One region of the Brevibacillus sp. NPDC058079 genome, then DNA from elsewhere that is predicted to be linked to it. Evidence: riboswitches for the same ligand, from Rfam matches in the RefSeq annotation. Region 1 holds a riboswitch; the other holds the start of a gene.
The links. A riboswitch is a leader RNA that binds a small molecule or an ion and turns the genes downstream of it on or off. The one in region 1 is predicted to bind S-adenosylmethionine.
Positions count from the first base shown of each region.

Region 2: linked by a shared signal. The riboswitch ahead of ACFVS2_RS28400 (methionine ABC transporter ATP-binding protein) and the one ahead of ACFVS2_RS08945 (aminotransferase class I/II-fold pyridoxal phosphate-dependent enzyme) in region 1 are both predicted to bind S-adenosylmethionine.

Region 1 is NZ_JBHVSO010000002.1:470,825-478,176, reverse strand. Features, by position in the region: gene ACFVS2_RS08960 (hypothetical protein) at 1-605, shown strand, start outside; gene ACFVS2_RS08955 (DUF5665 domain-containing protein) at 615-926, opposite strand; gene ACFVS2_RS08950 (pyridoxamine 5'-phosphate oxidase family protein) at 1,095-1,553, shown strand; SAM riboswitch class I at 1,628-1,747, shown strand; gene ACFVS2_RS08945 (aminotransferase class I/II-fold pyridoxal phosphate-dependent enzyme) at 1,842-3,005, shown strand; gene ACFVS2_RS08940 (trans-sulfuration enzyme family protein) at 3,002-4,189, shown strand; gene ACFVS2_RS08935 (YhcN/YlaJ family sporulation lipoprotein) at 4,213-4,815, opposite strand; gene ACFVS2_RS08930 (PhoH family protein) at 5,018-6,352, shown strand; gene ACFVS2_RS08925 (DinB family protein) at 6,686-7,162, opposite strand; gene ACFVS2_RS08920 (hypothetical protein) at 7,301-7,352, shown strand, end outside.
Region 2 is NZ_JBHVSO010000013.1:17,933-25,284, forward strand. Features, by position in the region: gene ACFVS2_RS28385 (peptide ABC transporter substrate-binding protein) at 1-565, opposite strand, end outside; gene ACFVS2_RS28390 (MetQ/NlpA family ABC transporter substrate-binding protein) at 754-1,593, opposite strand; gene ACFVS2_RS28395 (methionine ABC transporter permease) at 1,653-2,318, opposite strand; gene ACFVS2_RS28400 (methionine ABC transporter ATP-binding protein) at 2,319-3,332, opposite strand; SAM riboswitch class I at 3,433-3,549, opposite strand; gene ACFVS2_RS28405 (LCP family protein) at 3,819-4,805, opposite strand; gene ACFVS2_RS28410 (MFS transporter) at 4,992-6,221, shown strand; gene ACFVS2_RS28415 (SDR family oxidoreductase) at 6,390-7,091, opposite strand; gene ACFVS2_RS28420 (BrxA/BrxB family bacilliredoxin) at 7,211-7,352, opposite strand, start outside.

The sequences.
Region 1 (7,352 bases):
GGAGCTTTACCGTTTCACTAAAGGATGTACAAGCAGCAAAAGATCAAAAAGCCTTGATCGAGGTTTACGAGGATGGCAAGAAGGTTGATTCCGAATCCGTTCAGGTAGAAATCGTTAACGCTCCTGATAAGGATCAAGCGACCGAATATGCCATCAAGGCGACTGCTGTAAACAATCCTGCCGCCAAGTCCATTCAGGTGAAGGGGACAGTAAGCGGCTGGAATAAAAAGGACGATACGGAATTGTTTGTGATCGCTCCTGACGGGAAGAAAAAAGAGATTAAACCGAATGACAAAGGTGAGTTTTCTTTGACGTTGTCGTACAAGAACCATTCCTTTAGCGCCAAATCGATTCAATTCGCATTGTATGAAGACGATAAGCTGGTTAAGAAAGCTGACGTTGCATTAAGCACAAAAGTCATTGTCGAGCCTGTGAAGCCAACAGACGAGGATAAAGACGATGATGATGACAAAAAGAAAAAAGAAAAAGGGAAGCAGAAAGATAAGCATCCCAACGGCAACGCGTATGGCTATTGGAAAAAGCACGACAAACATCATGATGACGATAATGACCAGGTCGATGATGATCGTGACGACAGAGACTAGGCTCTAGCGTTAAGGTCGCTGCTTGTACGTCTCGACGTACTCCACCAATTGTCTGATGTAATCCCCCAGAATGGGGATGGAAAGAAATTGCGTCAAGAGGGAGCCGAGGAAAGCCAAAACGATAGCAGTACCAATCGTCAACCCCAGACCCCGGGCAAGACCTGCGAGGAAATTGATCCAGAGCAGCTTGCGCGGGGCTGTGTAATTTTGGATCACATCTGCTAGTCGAATATCTTCCAGGAACATCGCAATTTTATGCATCCGCTCATTTACCTTCCGAACTTCCTGAAGCTCTTCAAGGACTTGATCAATTTGCTGCATGAGGCGGTCTGTAGGCGACAAGGTGTCCAACCCCTTCCATCATTCGGTATCGTTACCTACCAGTCTAGGGAAAAAGACAACCAGAATCAAGGTGAAGAGGAAACGTTTGCCTATCAGCTAAGCGAAGGGTAAAATGAACGTACAAAACGTTTGTTAGGAGGCTTTGAAATGGCTGAAACTGTTTCCCAATCTCTTTCCGAAGATTTATTCAAGCTCTTGCAAAAGGAGCGTTTTGTTACCTTGGGCACAGTAGACCATGAGTCAGGGGCACCATCGCTCAGCTCTTTGTCCTGGACGTATGCTGTCAGCGCCGATATGATTCGTTTTGCCGTGGATAATCGCTCACGTATTTTGGCTAATATTGCGAAGGAACCGCAAGTTGTCCTGCATTTGATCGGTGCCGGCTCGTCTTTCGCCATTAATGGTCGTGCTGTCGTCAAAACAGACCGACTGGAAGGTGTTCCGCTCAAGCTGGCCATGGCAGAAATCAAGATTGAGGCTGTTCGTGATATTATGTTTTACGGTTCCCGTATTTCCGTAGAACCACAATATGAAAAGACGTATGACAAAAATGCGGCAGCGAAGCTGGACAATCAAGTTATGACCGCCTTGAAAGATGCAAATTAACGGGTGGAAATAAATTGTTGACAAGAATCCTGCCGATCCTTTAGTATTAGGGTCAATCAAATTGAATAGCAATCTTCTTATCCAGAGCGGCGGAGGGACTGGCCCGATGATGCCCGGCAACCAATCACCTGTATTTTAACAGGGAGATAATGGTGCTAATTCCTGCAGAGTTATCAAACTCTGAAAGATGAGAAGGATTTGCTTACGGTGACGTAAACAAAGCCTTCTTTCAGAGGAAAGGGGGCTTTTTTGATGCCCTCGTACACAATTGGAGGGAGAGAAACAGACATGAAATTGGAAACGAAATTGATTCAGGCGGGAGTAGGCAGAGACGAAAAAACAGGGGCGGTGAGCTTTCCTGTTTACTATGCAACAGCCTATCGCCATCCTGCCTTGGGCCAGAGCACTGGATATGATTATACACGCACAGCTAATCCTACTCGAACCATTTTGGAGGAGACTATCGCTGAAGCGGAATCAGGGGATGCAGGATTTGCTTGCGCCTCAGGAATGGCTGCTGTTCATACTGTCATGGGTTTGTTTTCCCAAGGGGATCATCTGATCGTTTCACTCGATCTGTACGGGGGAACCTATCGATTGTTCGAGCAAGTGCTCTCTCGTTACGGTCTGACGTTTTCGTACGTGGATTTGCGTGACATTCGTGCACTCAATGATGCGATTCGCCCGGATACAAAGGCCATCTTCGTCGAGACGCCAACCAATCCGCTCATGCAGATTACTGATATTCGAGCAGTAACACAATTGGCGAAACAGCACGGGATCCTGACGATTGTAGACAACACATTCTTAACCCCGTATTGTCAACGCCCACTAGAGCTTGGTGCAGATATCGTCCTACATAGTGCAACCAAGTATTTGGCAGGACATAACGATGTGCTGGCGGGACTCATCGTAACAAAAGGAGAAGAGTTGTCGGAAAAAATCCGGTTTTTGCACAATTCAATCGGTGCTGTACTCGGACCGCAAGATTGTTGGCTTCTCGTTCGCGGGATGAAAACATTGGCATTGCGGATGGAGCGCCACCAATCCAATGCCTTGATTGTAGCGGAAAAGTTGCGTGAGCATCCAGCAGTGGCTGAGGTATTTTATCCAGGTCTGCCAGAGCATCCGGGACATGAGATCCAGGTGAATCAAGCGACTGGGCATAGTGGGATGGTATCGTTCCGCGTACGTGATGCAGAGCAGGTGGGATTGTTCCTGCAAAATCTGCAAATCGTGTCCTTTGCAGAAAGTCTGGGTGGTGTCGAGTCATTGTGTACGTATCCGGCGACGCAAACTCACGCCGATATCCCGCAAGAAGTCAGAGAGCATGTCGGTGTTTGTGATCGATTGTTGCGACTGTCGGTTGGCATCGAGCATCCAGATGATGTCGTAGCCGATTTGTTTCAGGCCTTGAATGCTAGTTTGGTCGTAGGAGGGAGTGTACGATGAATTTTGCAACCAAGCTCCTCCACGGTTCGACTTGCATTGACCCGTTCACAGGTGCGTCGTCGGTTCCAATTTATCAGGCTTCCACGTTTCATCAGGCTGATATCGATCAGCCAGGTACATTCGATTATGCCAGATCAGGCAATCCGACCAGGCAGGCTTTGGAGGAAGCCATTGCGTCTCTGGAGGGAGGCTCACGCGGTTTCGCGTTCTCATCTGGCATGGCTGCCATTTCCAGCGTGTTCATGTTGTTTTCAGCTGGAGACCATGTAGTAGTGGCGGAAGATGTATACGGTGGCACGTTTCGGTTTTTGACCAAGGTATTGTCGAGAATGGGCATCTCCGTTACGTTCGTGGATGCAACAGATACAGAAGCCGTTCGTGCGGCCATTACACCGGCAACGAAAGGGGTTTACCTGGAGACCCCCTCCAATCCCACCTTAAAGGTGACAGATATTGCAGCGGTTTCTCGTATCGCGAAGGAGCACGGCTTGCTCGTCATTGTCGATAATACATTCCTTACACCGTATTACCAGCGGCCATTGGAGCTTGGCGCAGATGTGGTCATTCATAGTGCAACGAAGTTTATCGGAGGGCATAGCGACGTCGTGGCAGGTCTGGCTGTGACCAGAGAGGCTGCGTTAGGGGAACAGCTCTACTTTATCCAGAATGGCATGGGAGCGATTTTGGGTGTGCAGGACTGCTGGCTCGTAATGCGTGGGCTCAAAACATTGAAAGCCCGACTGGATGTCAGTACGAAAACAGCCGCGAGCTTGGCTGACTGGTTGTCTTCGCATCCACAGGTAAGCCGAGTCTACTATACAGGACTGGAGGATCATCCCGGTCACCTGATTCAAACACAACAAGCGACCGGTCATGGGGCTGTTCTTTCTTTTGATGTAGGGAGCCGCGAGCGAGCAAAAGCGTTGTTTGATCGCGTAAAATTGCCGATTGTGGCTGTCAGCCTCGGGGCAGTGGAAACGATTCTCTCCTACCCAGCTACGATGTCACATGCAGCGATGCCTGCTGAGGAAAGAGCTGCAAGGGGAATAACAGATGGTTTGATCAGGCTGTCAGCTGGTTTGGAGGATTTCGATGACTTGGTGGCAGATTTGAAGCAAGCTTTGGATCATTTGCCATCTGAAGCACCAGTCCATAAAGAAAAAGAGGTATTCTCCCGGGCTTAAATTCGGGGGATACCTCTTTTCTTTTAAGGTGTTCCTGTACGATTTACGTTGATCTTGTTTTGTCCTTGTGGCTCTTTGTGCATGCGTTTTTCTTTTACTTGAGCAGGTGTTTCTTCGCGAGGCTGCACACTGCGCGGTAGTTGCGGTATGATCCGACCTACGATATCCGCTAACTCTTCCGTAATTCCGGCAACAGGATGACCGCGGCGAATATCATCTCTCATCTCCCGTAACCGTTGTACGACGGCGGGGTCTGCGGTTACGACAGCGTTCGCTCCTTGAGGGTCTTCTTTCAGTGCCTCCGCAACCGTATACTTAATGACGCCGACTTCTGGGCGATCCAGATTCGGGTCCACAGTAATACCGACTACGGCATATTTGCCCAAGACCACAGCAGTCGCGCTGTGTACTCTTTTCACACGTGTTGCCAGTTGGACCAGACGATCAGCGGTAGCTTGCGAAGATTGATTATAAGCAGGCTTAGGAGCTGTTTGCTGAACGCGTTGAGTATGAGTGGCATGCTTCGGCTGTGCAGCCTGATTCGCCGGTGGTTTATTGCCCGACATGCATGCTGTAAGCAACAAGCTAAAACCGAGGCAGAAGATCATGATCCGTTTCACAGGCATTCTCCCTTTCCCAGTATTGCCTTCCTTCGTGAGGAGGGCAGGGTTACAAGTATTTTGTTCTGGGCTGCCCATTTTCATTCTGCCAATGGGTCGTCTATCTCTGTCTACCTGAACATAGACTGTAGTACATCACGTCGCCGCATTTGAGCATCCCTCCAAAAATTGCATAAGGTATTTAAGAAGGGGAATAGGAGGCGAGATTTTGAAGAAAATCTACGTACTGGACACAAACGTACTCCTGCAAGATCCTAGGGCGATGTTTTCTTTCGCTGACAATGAAATTGTCATACCAGCTGTCGTATTAGAAGAAATCGATTCCAAAAAGCGGTACATGGATGAAATTGGTCGCAATGCTCGGTACGTATCTCGGCTCTTTGACAGTTTTCGTGAGCTGGGGCAATTGCACACTGGCATTACCCTAGAAACAGGCGGGTTGTTTCGGGTGGAACTGAATCATTCCTCTTTCCACCGCCTTCAGAAACAATTCACGGAAATGAGCAATGACAACCGCATTTTGGCGGTTGCACTAAACTTACAGGAGGAGGAAAACGGAAAACCACAGCCAAGACCAGTCATTTTGGTAAGTAAGGATGCTCTCATGAGGGTCAAGGCTGATGCATTGAATATTTCCGCAGAGGATTTTCTTTCGGATCGAGTTGTGGGGGAGTTCTCCAGTATTTACCCGGGATATCAGAAGATGATGGTAGCGTCCGACATCATCAAGACTTACTACGCGACAAGAAAGCTGCAGCTGGCCTCCTGCTTTCCACGCTATCGCTTTTACCCTCATCAATTTTTAGTGCTGAAGGATGAATGTAACCCATCTATTTCAGCGATTGGAAAAGTCGACTCGGACGGAAAAATGTTAGAAATGCTTGTGTCAGATGATGATCCGATTTGGGGCATCCGAGCCCGTAACGTGCAGCAACGGATGGCGACCGAATTGCTGCTGCGAGATGATATTCCTTTAGTAACCATGACCGGGAAGGCCGGTACAGGAAAAACCTTGCTGGCATTAGCAGCGGGCCTGCTGCAAATCGAGGACCAGCAAAAATACAAAAAACTGTTAGTGGCAAGACCTATCGTTCCGCTTGGAAAAGACATCGGTTATTTACCCGGCGAAAAAGAAGAAAAGCTTCGACCGTGGATGCAGCCGATTTATGATAATTTGGAATATTTATTTAACACAAAGCGCCCAGGTGATCTCGATAAAATTTTGGCAGGCATGGGTAGTTTGCAGGTGGAAGCTTTGACGTATATTCGTGGGCGCTCCATCCCAGAACAATTTATTATCATTGATGAAGCCCAAAACTTGACAAAGCATGAAGTGAAGACGATCCTGACGAGGGTGGGGGACGGTTCGAAAATTGTGCTAATGGGTGATCCTGAGCAGATCGATCATCCGTATCTGGATGAGAGCAACAACGGTTTAACCTACGTGGTAGAAGTATTTAAAGATCAAAAGCTAGCTGGACATATCCAGTTGGAAAAAGGCGAACGGAGTGTGCTCGCACAGCTGGCCGCAGATTTATTGTAAAGAAGATGTATGAAAAACTGGGAGGAGGTCATACTATATTTGTCGAGCCCGATGATTCATGTAAGTAAACGGCGAAATGCCTTGCAGGAGGCGAAGATCCGTGGATAATCATGATCAAGCAATCGACGAAAGTCGTATGGAAATACACCGATTCCTTTAGCTACTTTTCTCTACGATGGAGGTTGAAGAGCCAAAGAGAATAACCGGTAGAACCCCATAAGCAATTCGGGCTCGACAAGGACCGCTCCTCATTGGAGCGGTTTTCATTTTTTGCATATTCGGAGGCAAAAAGAAAAACGCGGATAAGATTTTCCGCGTTTTTGTCTGATTTACTTATTTAGCAGCTGCGATCGCTTTTCGCAATGACGAAATACATCCGATGTGCATTCCTTCATGGAAAAGAGTGAAGACCATCATTTCCCCATAAGTATGCATAGTGCCTTTGTCGCCTAGTTCAAACGGTTTTGGCAATGGATCATTCAATCGGGCATGCAATTCTTCTTTGATTCGCACATGCTGTTCCTTTAGCTCGGTAGCTAAGGCTTCGAGGGAAGGCCCTTCTTTTTGCCAATCAGCAGGCTTGGTTCCTGGAGCGAACATGGCTGCGTAATGCGGAGGACATTTCATTCCTTCTGGTCCGAAGAGCAAGTAATCTTGTGTCAGAAGAATATGACCAATATTCCAGCGAATGTTGTTATTAAAGCCAACTGGAACCACCTCTGCTTCTTCCTCGGTTATTTCCGTCAATCTCGCCAAAAACATTCCGCGAATCAAGTCGTACTGATTCCATACAAAAGAAAAGTCCTGCATAGCAATCCCTGCCCTTCCTCATATTTACATGCAACAACATGTTACCGCATAAACGGCAAAGGGGAAATATACAAACTGCAAAAAAATTTGCAAGTTGTCCCTCCAACTCCATACATATGTACAAAGGAGGGGAGCATGATGGTTACGTTGGATTCATCTATTTCTTTTTTGATTTATATAACAGCGGTGT
Region 2 (7,352 bases), on a different contig from region 1:
GCGTTGGATTCTCAAGCGTGACTTCCAGTGTTTTGTCATCGATTGCCTTCGCACCGAGTTCGTCGGGCTTCGCCTTACCTTTGTGAATCAGCTGCGCATTTTTAATGTAGTACAACTGATAGGCATACTCCGCGCCAAATGTCTTGCCGAGGGCACGCTTCCATGCATACACGAAGTCATGGGCAGTTACTGGATCACCATTGCTCCATTTGGAGTCACGGAGCGTGAACGTATACACCAGCTTGTCATCAGAGATCTTTACATCGGATGCTACCGAATTCACTGGCTTTGCGTTTGCATCGAAGCGAGTCAAGCCATCAAACGTAGCACGAACGATCGCTCCCGCAGTGGTATCCTTCGCAAGACCAGGGTCCGCTGTCGCAGGCTCACTCATAATGTTCGCCCGAAATACCTGCGTCTTTGCATTTGCAGGCTTTTCAGCGGTCGCTGCGGTTCCCTCAGCTGGAGGGGTTGCCGTTGATGGCTGCGTACTCGTGGAGCATCCAGCTAACACGGTTCCGGCGACCAGCATCGCGCCAAGAAACAACTTGAGATTTCGTTTCATCAGAAAATTCCCCCTTATCTATATTTTCTCATTTCAAACACAATATACTCGACGGGAATTGGGTTGAAAACGGGATTGCTATAGATTTAATTTAATTTTATGAAAATTCATTATATTGTAAACAAAAGTAAAGCCCAACCAGCTACGAGACCAGTTGGGCTTTTGTTGATCGATCAATTATTTCTACTTTAGAACGCTGGAATAATCGCGCCTTTGTATTCATCTTCAATGAACTTTTTCACTTCAGGTGAGTTCAGTGCTTTTGCCAGCTTTTGAATTGCTTCAGAATCCTTATTGTCAGGACGAGCTACCAAGAAGTTTGCGTATGGAGTATCTTTATCTTCAATAAACAGGGCGTCTTTGGTTGGAACAAGCTTTGCTTCCAGCGCATAGTTGGTGTTGATCAATGCCAGATCTACTTCTTCCAGAACGCGCGGCAGCATTGCTGCTTCTACTTCTTTGAACTTCAGGTTTTTCTTGTTTTCAACAACATCTTTCACTGTACCGCTGATGCCAGCGCCTTCTTTCAGCTTGATCACGCCGTTTTTCTCCAAGAGTGCGAGTGCGCGACCGCTGTTTGTTGGATCGTTTGGCAGCGCGATTGTTGCGCCATCAGCTAATTCATCCACAGATTTTACTTTTTTGCTGTAACCTCCGAATGGCTCGATGTGTACAGCCACTACTGGCTCCAGGTTCATGTTTTGTCCTTTATTGAAGTCTTCCAGGTAAGGCTTGTGCTGGAAGAAGTTAGCGTCGAGTTGTTTCTCGTTCACTTGAACGTTAGGTTGTACATAATCGGTGAACTCTTTAATTTCCAAGTTCACGCCTTGTTCTTTCAGTTTTGGTTGAACGAATTTCAAGATTGCTGCGTGTGGAACGGGAGAAGCGCCTACCTTCAATGTTACTTCCTGTTGTCCGCCTTGTGCGCCACCTTCAGCTGGAGCGGGTGCTGTTTCCGTTTTGCCTCCGCAAGCTGCCAAAGAAAATGCCAACACAGTAGAAAGTACAGATACGACTAGCTTTTTCATGAATGATTTCCCCCTTGCATGTATTTATCTTATTATTTGAAACCCTATATGGAAAAATCCTACTTACGGCTGAATTTCAGAACCAGACGGTCCCCCAGCGATTGTAAGATCTGTACCATCACCAGCAAAATAACAACAGTCACAATCATGACATCGGTTTGGAAACGTTGGTATCCGTATCGAATCGCCAAGTCACCCAAACCACCACCGCCAATTACCCCAGACATCGCTGTATAGGAGACCAGCGTAACCGTCGTGATCGTAATACCCGCGATCAGGCCCGATCTAGACTCTGGCAAAAGGACATTCCAGACGATCTGCCAATTGGAAGCCCCCATAGATTGTGCAGCCTCAATCACACCTTTATCAATCTCACGCAGAGAGGTTTCCACCAAACGCGCGAAAAACGGAGCGGCACCAAATACGAGCGGCGGAATGGCACCAAGTACGCCGAGTGAAGTTCCTACGATCATTTTCGTCACAGGAATCAGCAAGATCATCAAAATGATAAACGGTACCGAACGCAATACGTTGACAACGAATGATGCGATCGTATAAAAAGTGCGGTTTTGCAGAAGCTGTCCGCGTGAAGTCAAAAACAGAATGATGCCCAACGGCAAACCAATCAGGACGGTAAACAGGGTGGAAAAGCCGAGCATCGTGAGCGTGTCCATCGTACCTACGCCGATTTCAGCCCAATCCACATTCTCGAATGTCCAGTCCATTTATATCACCTCTACTTCCAAGCCACGTTGGCGCAGCGTCTCAATGGTCTTTTGATTCTGTGCAACATCGCCTTCCAGCTCGATTACCAACTGACCATACGGCGTATCCTTCATGCGGGAGATCGTTCCCTGCAAAATGCTGAACACCGTGCCAGTCTCTTGCATCGTTTGGAACAGGATTGGCTGGTACGTTTTTTCTCCGAGGAAGGTGACACGAGCAATGGTGCGGATCCCCGAAGCCTTTTCGTGCTCAACTGCTTCGCGCAGCTCTGTAGAATCCGCTACTTGTTCCACGAATTCTTGTGTCGTTGGATGCTTCGGACGAAGGAATACATCCAGTACATTACCCGACTCGACGATCTTTCCTCCATCAATCACGCCAACACGATCACAGATGGAGCGAATGACGTGCATCTCATGGGTAATCAACACAATGGTCAACCCCAGCTTGCGGTTGATGTCCAAGAGCAGTGCCAGAATGGAGTTCGTCGTCTGCGGATCGAGAGCCGATGTAGCTTCGTCGCAGAGCAGCACTTTTGGATCATTCGCGAGCGCCCGGGCGATTCCGACACGCTGCTTCTGTCCGCCAGACAGCTGGGTCGGATATTTGTCCTTATGCGCCTCCAAGCCAACCAGCTTCAGCAGCTCGTTTACTTTCTTATCAATCTCTGCCTTCGGACGCTTGGCTAGCTTGAGCGGAAAAGCGACATTTTCGCCGACTGTCGAAGAAGACAGCAAGTTGAAGTGCTGAAAAATCATGCCGATTGAGCGGCGCTTTTCTTGCAGCTTCCCTTCATCCAGCTTTGTCAAATCGACACCGTCCACAATAACTTCCCCTGAAGTTGGGCGCTCCAGCAAATTGATGCACCGGATCAACGTACTTTTCCCTGCACCAGAGTGTCCGATAATCCCGTATATTTCTCCTTGCTCTATGGAAAGGTCGATCCCCGTTAATGCTGGGATGGTTTTACCTTGTACTTGATAGCTTTTATGCAAATGACGCAGTTGGATCAACGCATCCACCTCCCGACCACAATCTTAATAAAATATAAAAACCCCTTTTTCAATAAACGAAAAAGGGGCTGCAACGCAATGTATACGTTCGCATCCACCCTTCTCATCTATACAAGATCAAAAAAATCCTGTAGGAATTGGCACCGCGACGTTCATTCGAAAATGAACCGGCTGCCGGGCTTCATAGGGCCTGTCCCTCCGCCTCTCTTGATAAGAAAGATATCTACGTATATTATGTTCGTTTTTTGGGTTTCATCATGATACAAAACGGATTATATCCTTTTCGGAAATATCACGTCAATAGTAATAGAAGGAAAAGTTTTTTAATCCATGACACCGTTGCGGATGATTGTCGACTTTACGCGGAAGCGAAACGTCGCATCTTTGTACATCTTTCTCCATTCGGCCTGCGTCATATTTGCCATCCCTCTTCTCTTTGAACGATAGATGGATCCTTTTCCTAAAAAACACAAAAAAACAGCACGCTTAGTTTTGCGTGCTGCTTTTCTTTTCTCCCTCAGGTTGATCTGTTGCTTCTGTAGGAGGTGCAATTTTTTCCTGGACAAACGACTGAACCTGATCGACATCCGGAACCAGAACGGAACCTGCACGGTGCGATTCACGGAACATCCCCATCGGCGGCAACTGATAGTTACCAGGCTCTAACGTATTCAATTTTAATCCGAGTGCAGACAGCTTCAGCATGTCCACCGAACTAATATTGGTTTGAACATACGGTGTTACTTCCTTCAAAATCGTAGGAAGCTGCATCAGCGTCGTACCATTCTTCATCTGATCCACGACTGCCGTCATCAATTTCCGCTGACGCTCCGTCCGTGTATAATCGGAGGTCGCATCATGGCGGAAACGAGCATATTGCAAGGCTTTGTCTCCATCCAGCTTTTGCAGACCCTTTTTCAGATTAATATCATAAGCACCTTTGTCTGTCGGGTCATGATAATACATATTTTTTTCTACATCGATCTCGACTCCGCCTACTGCATCAATCAGAGCCTTGAAGCCTTCAAAGTCAGTAATCACGTAACGATCTACTGGAATTCCAGTGAACTGACTAACCGTTTCCATTGCTAGCTCAGGTCCACCTTCTACAATCGCAGAGTTGATCCGCGAGCTACCTCTACCGGGAATATCTACATACGTATCACGTAGGATTGAAAACATGTCATAACGTTTCCCCGTAGGATCGATGCTGACCAGCATCATGGAGTCAGAACGAGGAAGCCCGTTATTTTTCATTCCTCTGCGGTCTACTCCCATCAGCAGAATATTGACGCGTTCCTTGCCATCCCACTCTGGTATTTCTGCTGCTTTGGTGGAATTCCCACCACTAGGCGGTGCGATGTTAGGCTCTTGAATATTTTGAGCAAATTGATAAAAAGAGTATCCGTAGTATCCAGCTGTCGTAGCCATCACGACAAGCAAAAGAAGCAACACTCGTTTCCATATTTTCATAAAGTCCACCTTTATTCTCTATATCCTCAGTTGATGTCATCTCTCCACTTTGTCTAGTATACTCGAATTCGACAAAAGTGGAGCAGCCTATATTTGGGTACCTGTGACATTGTAAACATTTTAATTTACAAAGTTTTGAATATTCGCTATACTATTCTTATCCTTAATGATAAGGGGTGCAATCGCGTGATATCACCGTCAGCTTTTCTCAATCGCTATCCACGTGAGGCCATTTTCTTCCTCATCGCCAGCTTTATTAACTCCTCCGGGAGTGCCTTTATGTGGCCACTTACTACCTTATACGTACATACCATTTTGCAACGCTCGATGACAGAAGCTGGATTTGTCCTGATGATCCAATCTCTGGCTGGAATCTTCGGCCAATTCATCGGCGGCTCGTTATTTCATCGACTGGGTGCCAAGCGTCTCATTGTCGGTGCATTGATTTTTCAAGGACTTATTCAATTTTCCATTCCTTTCGTTCAGAGCTGGCCTGTCTACCTGATTCTCATGATGGGGCTTGGCTTTACGTTCAACCTGTCATTTCCAGCCATTCAAGCATTTATTGGTTTCCGTTGGAAGGAACAGCGTCGCGAATTATTTAATATCGTCTACGTCGGTAATAATTTGGGGATGGCAATCGGAACCGCATTGGCAGGCGTCATTGCCACTTTATCCTTCCAGCTTACTTTTTGGTTCAACAGCACGAGCACCTTATTGTTTGCCTTGTTCTTCTTCCTTTTTATGAAGAACATATCTCATCAGGAACTGGTCGGAGAGCAACAGGAGGAACAGAAAAAACACCGCGAAAAAAACAACTTTACCCTGCTATTCCGCTACCAATTGTACTTGTTTATGGCATTGGGCGCAGCATTCATTTTCTTTTCCAATACGGTATGGAACACAGGCGTCGCTCCTTATATTACCGAACAAGGTATGCCTCTGTCTTCGTATAGCTGGCTGTGGACTATCAACGGGATTATCATTTTTGCCGGCCAACCCATCACATCCTGGATCAAGCGGCTGTTGAATCAGAGCTTGTCTGCCCAACTCGTCGTCAGTGCCATCGCGTATGCTGTCGGTTTTGGGTGTATGCTGGCTTACCACGGTAGTTATTACGCATTTGTTATCGGAATGGTTATCACTACTTTTGGAGAAATGCTCATCTCGCCCACTATTCCTACCTTTATATCGGAAAAAACTGGGGAGAATGCACCGTTTTATTTGGGGGTAGTTGGGGCGATTACAACTGGTGGAAGGCTGCTGGGGCCTTTAGCTATGGGGTTCATGTATGACCATGGTGGCATTAATCCAACCCTGTTCTTGGCAACGCTTGTCTCTGCGGGTTCGGTTCTGCTCTGTCTGTTACATGCTTATTTTCATCGGGAAAAACAAGCAGAGGTTGCTAAATACTGATTTCAACTGCAAAGAAGCCGCCCGATCCTTTTACAGGACTGAGCGGCTTTTTCATTACACTACTTCTTTTCTCCCTTGATTGGCACTTCCCAATCGACGGGAGATTTTTTCATACCAAAAAGCTGCCGATGGATTCTCGGCAGCGTGGTAAATCAATGGTAAAGATATTCAGTTGTTTCTCACTGGTGGGCAGGTAAGCGACTTTCCGTTGTCTTGCGGACCAAGCCCCATGATGTACGGTACCGCCACACGGCTCCACTCTACCGGATTCGGTGCCGTGTCCACATCTTCTGGTGAGCATGATTGGAGCATGGAGGTATCGATACTGCCTCCTGGATCAAGCGCCACTGCTGCCATTCCCTCAGGCAATTCGGCTGCCAATGATTGCGTCAATCCTTCGATGGCGAACTTTGATGCGCAGTACGGCGATAAAAACGCTTCCCCGTTTCTTCCCCAGTATGAACTGATATTTACGACGACTCCGCCATTTGCGCGCTGAACCATAAACGGTAAAAAGGCGCGAATTACATAGAAAACACCATTCACATTGATGTCCATCACTCTCGAAAACTCGCTTGCCGCAAGCCCAATGACTGGGCTGTTCCGGTTTATAATGGAGGCATTGTTAATCAACAAATCGGGAACGCCCACCTCGACTTTGATTTCCTCTGCCCACTTTTCCACCTGCTCCATTACCGAAACGTCGACGACAGAAAAATGATGCTGATCTCCGAATTGCTGACGCAGTCCTTGCACCTCTTTTTCCGAACGACCGCAGCCTGCAACCGCCCAGCCTGCTTCGTGAAAACGCTCGACCATCGCCCTACCCAAACCACGTGTCACACCTGTTATCACTACCAGCTTGCTCATTCTCTCTCCTCCTACATTATTATACTTATTAAACATTTTAGTATAATAAAAGAAGGGAATCAATCCCAGTACACAAAAAAGACGCCCGTTTCCGAGCGCCTCGTGATGTTTCTTACTTCTTATTTGTAAGTGTCGTAAGCGTTGGTCAATAGGCCAGCGATTGTTGCCAGTTCGTTGTTCTCGATCTGATGACGCTCGACCATGGTCATGATTTTGCCATCTTTCATGATCGCGAAGGATGGGGAAGACGGTGCATAGCCT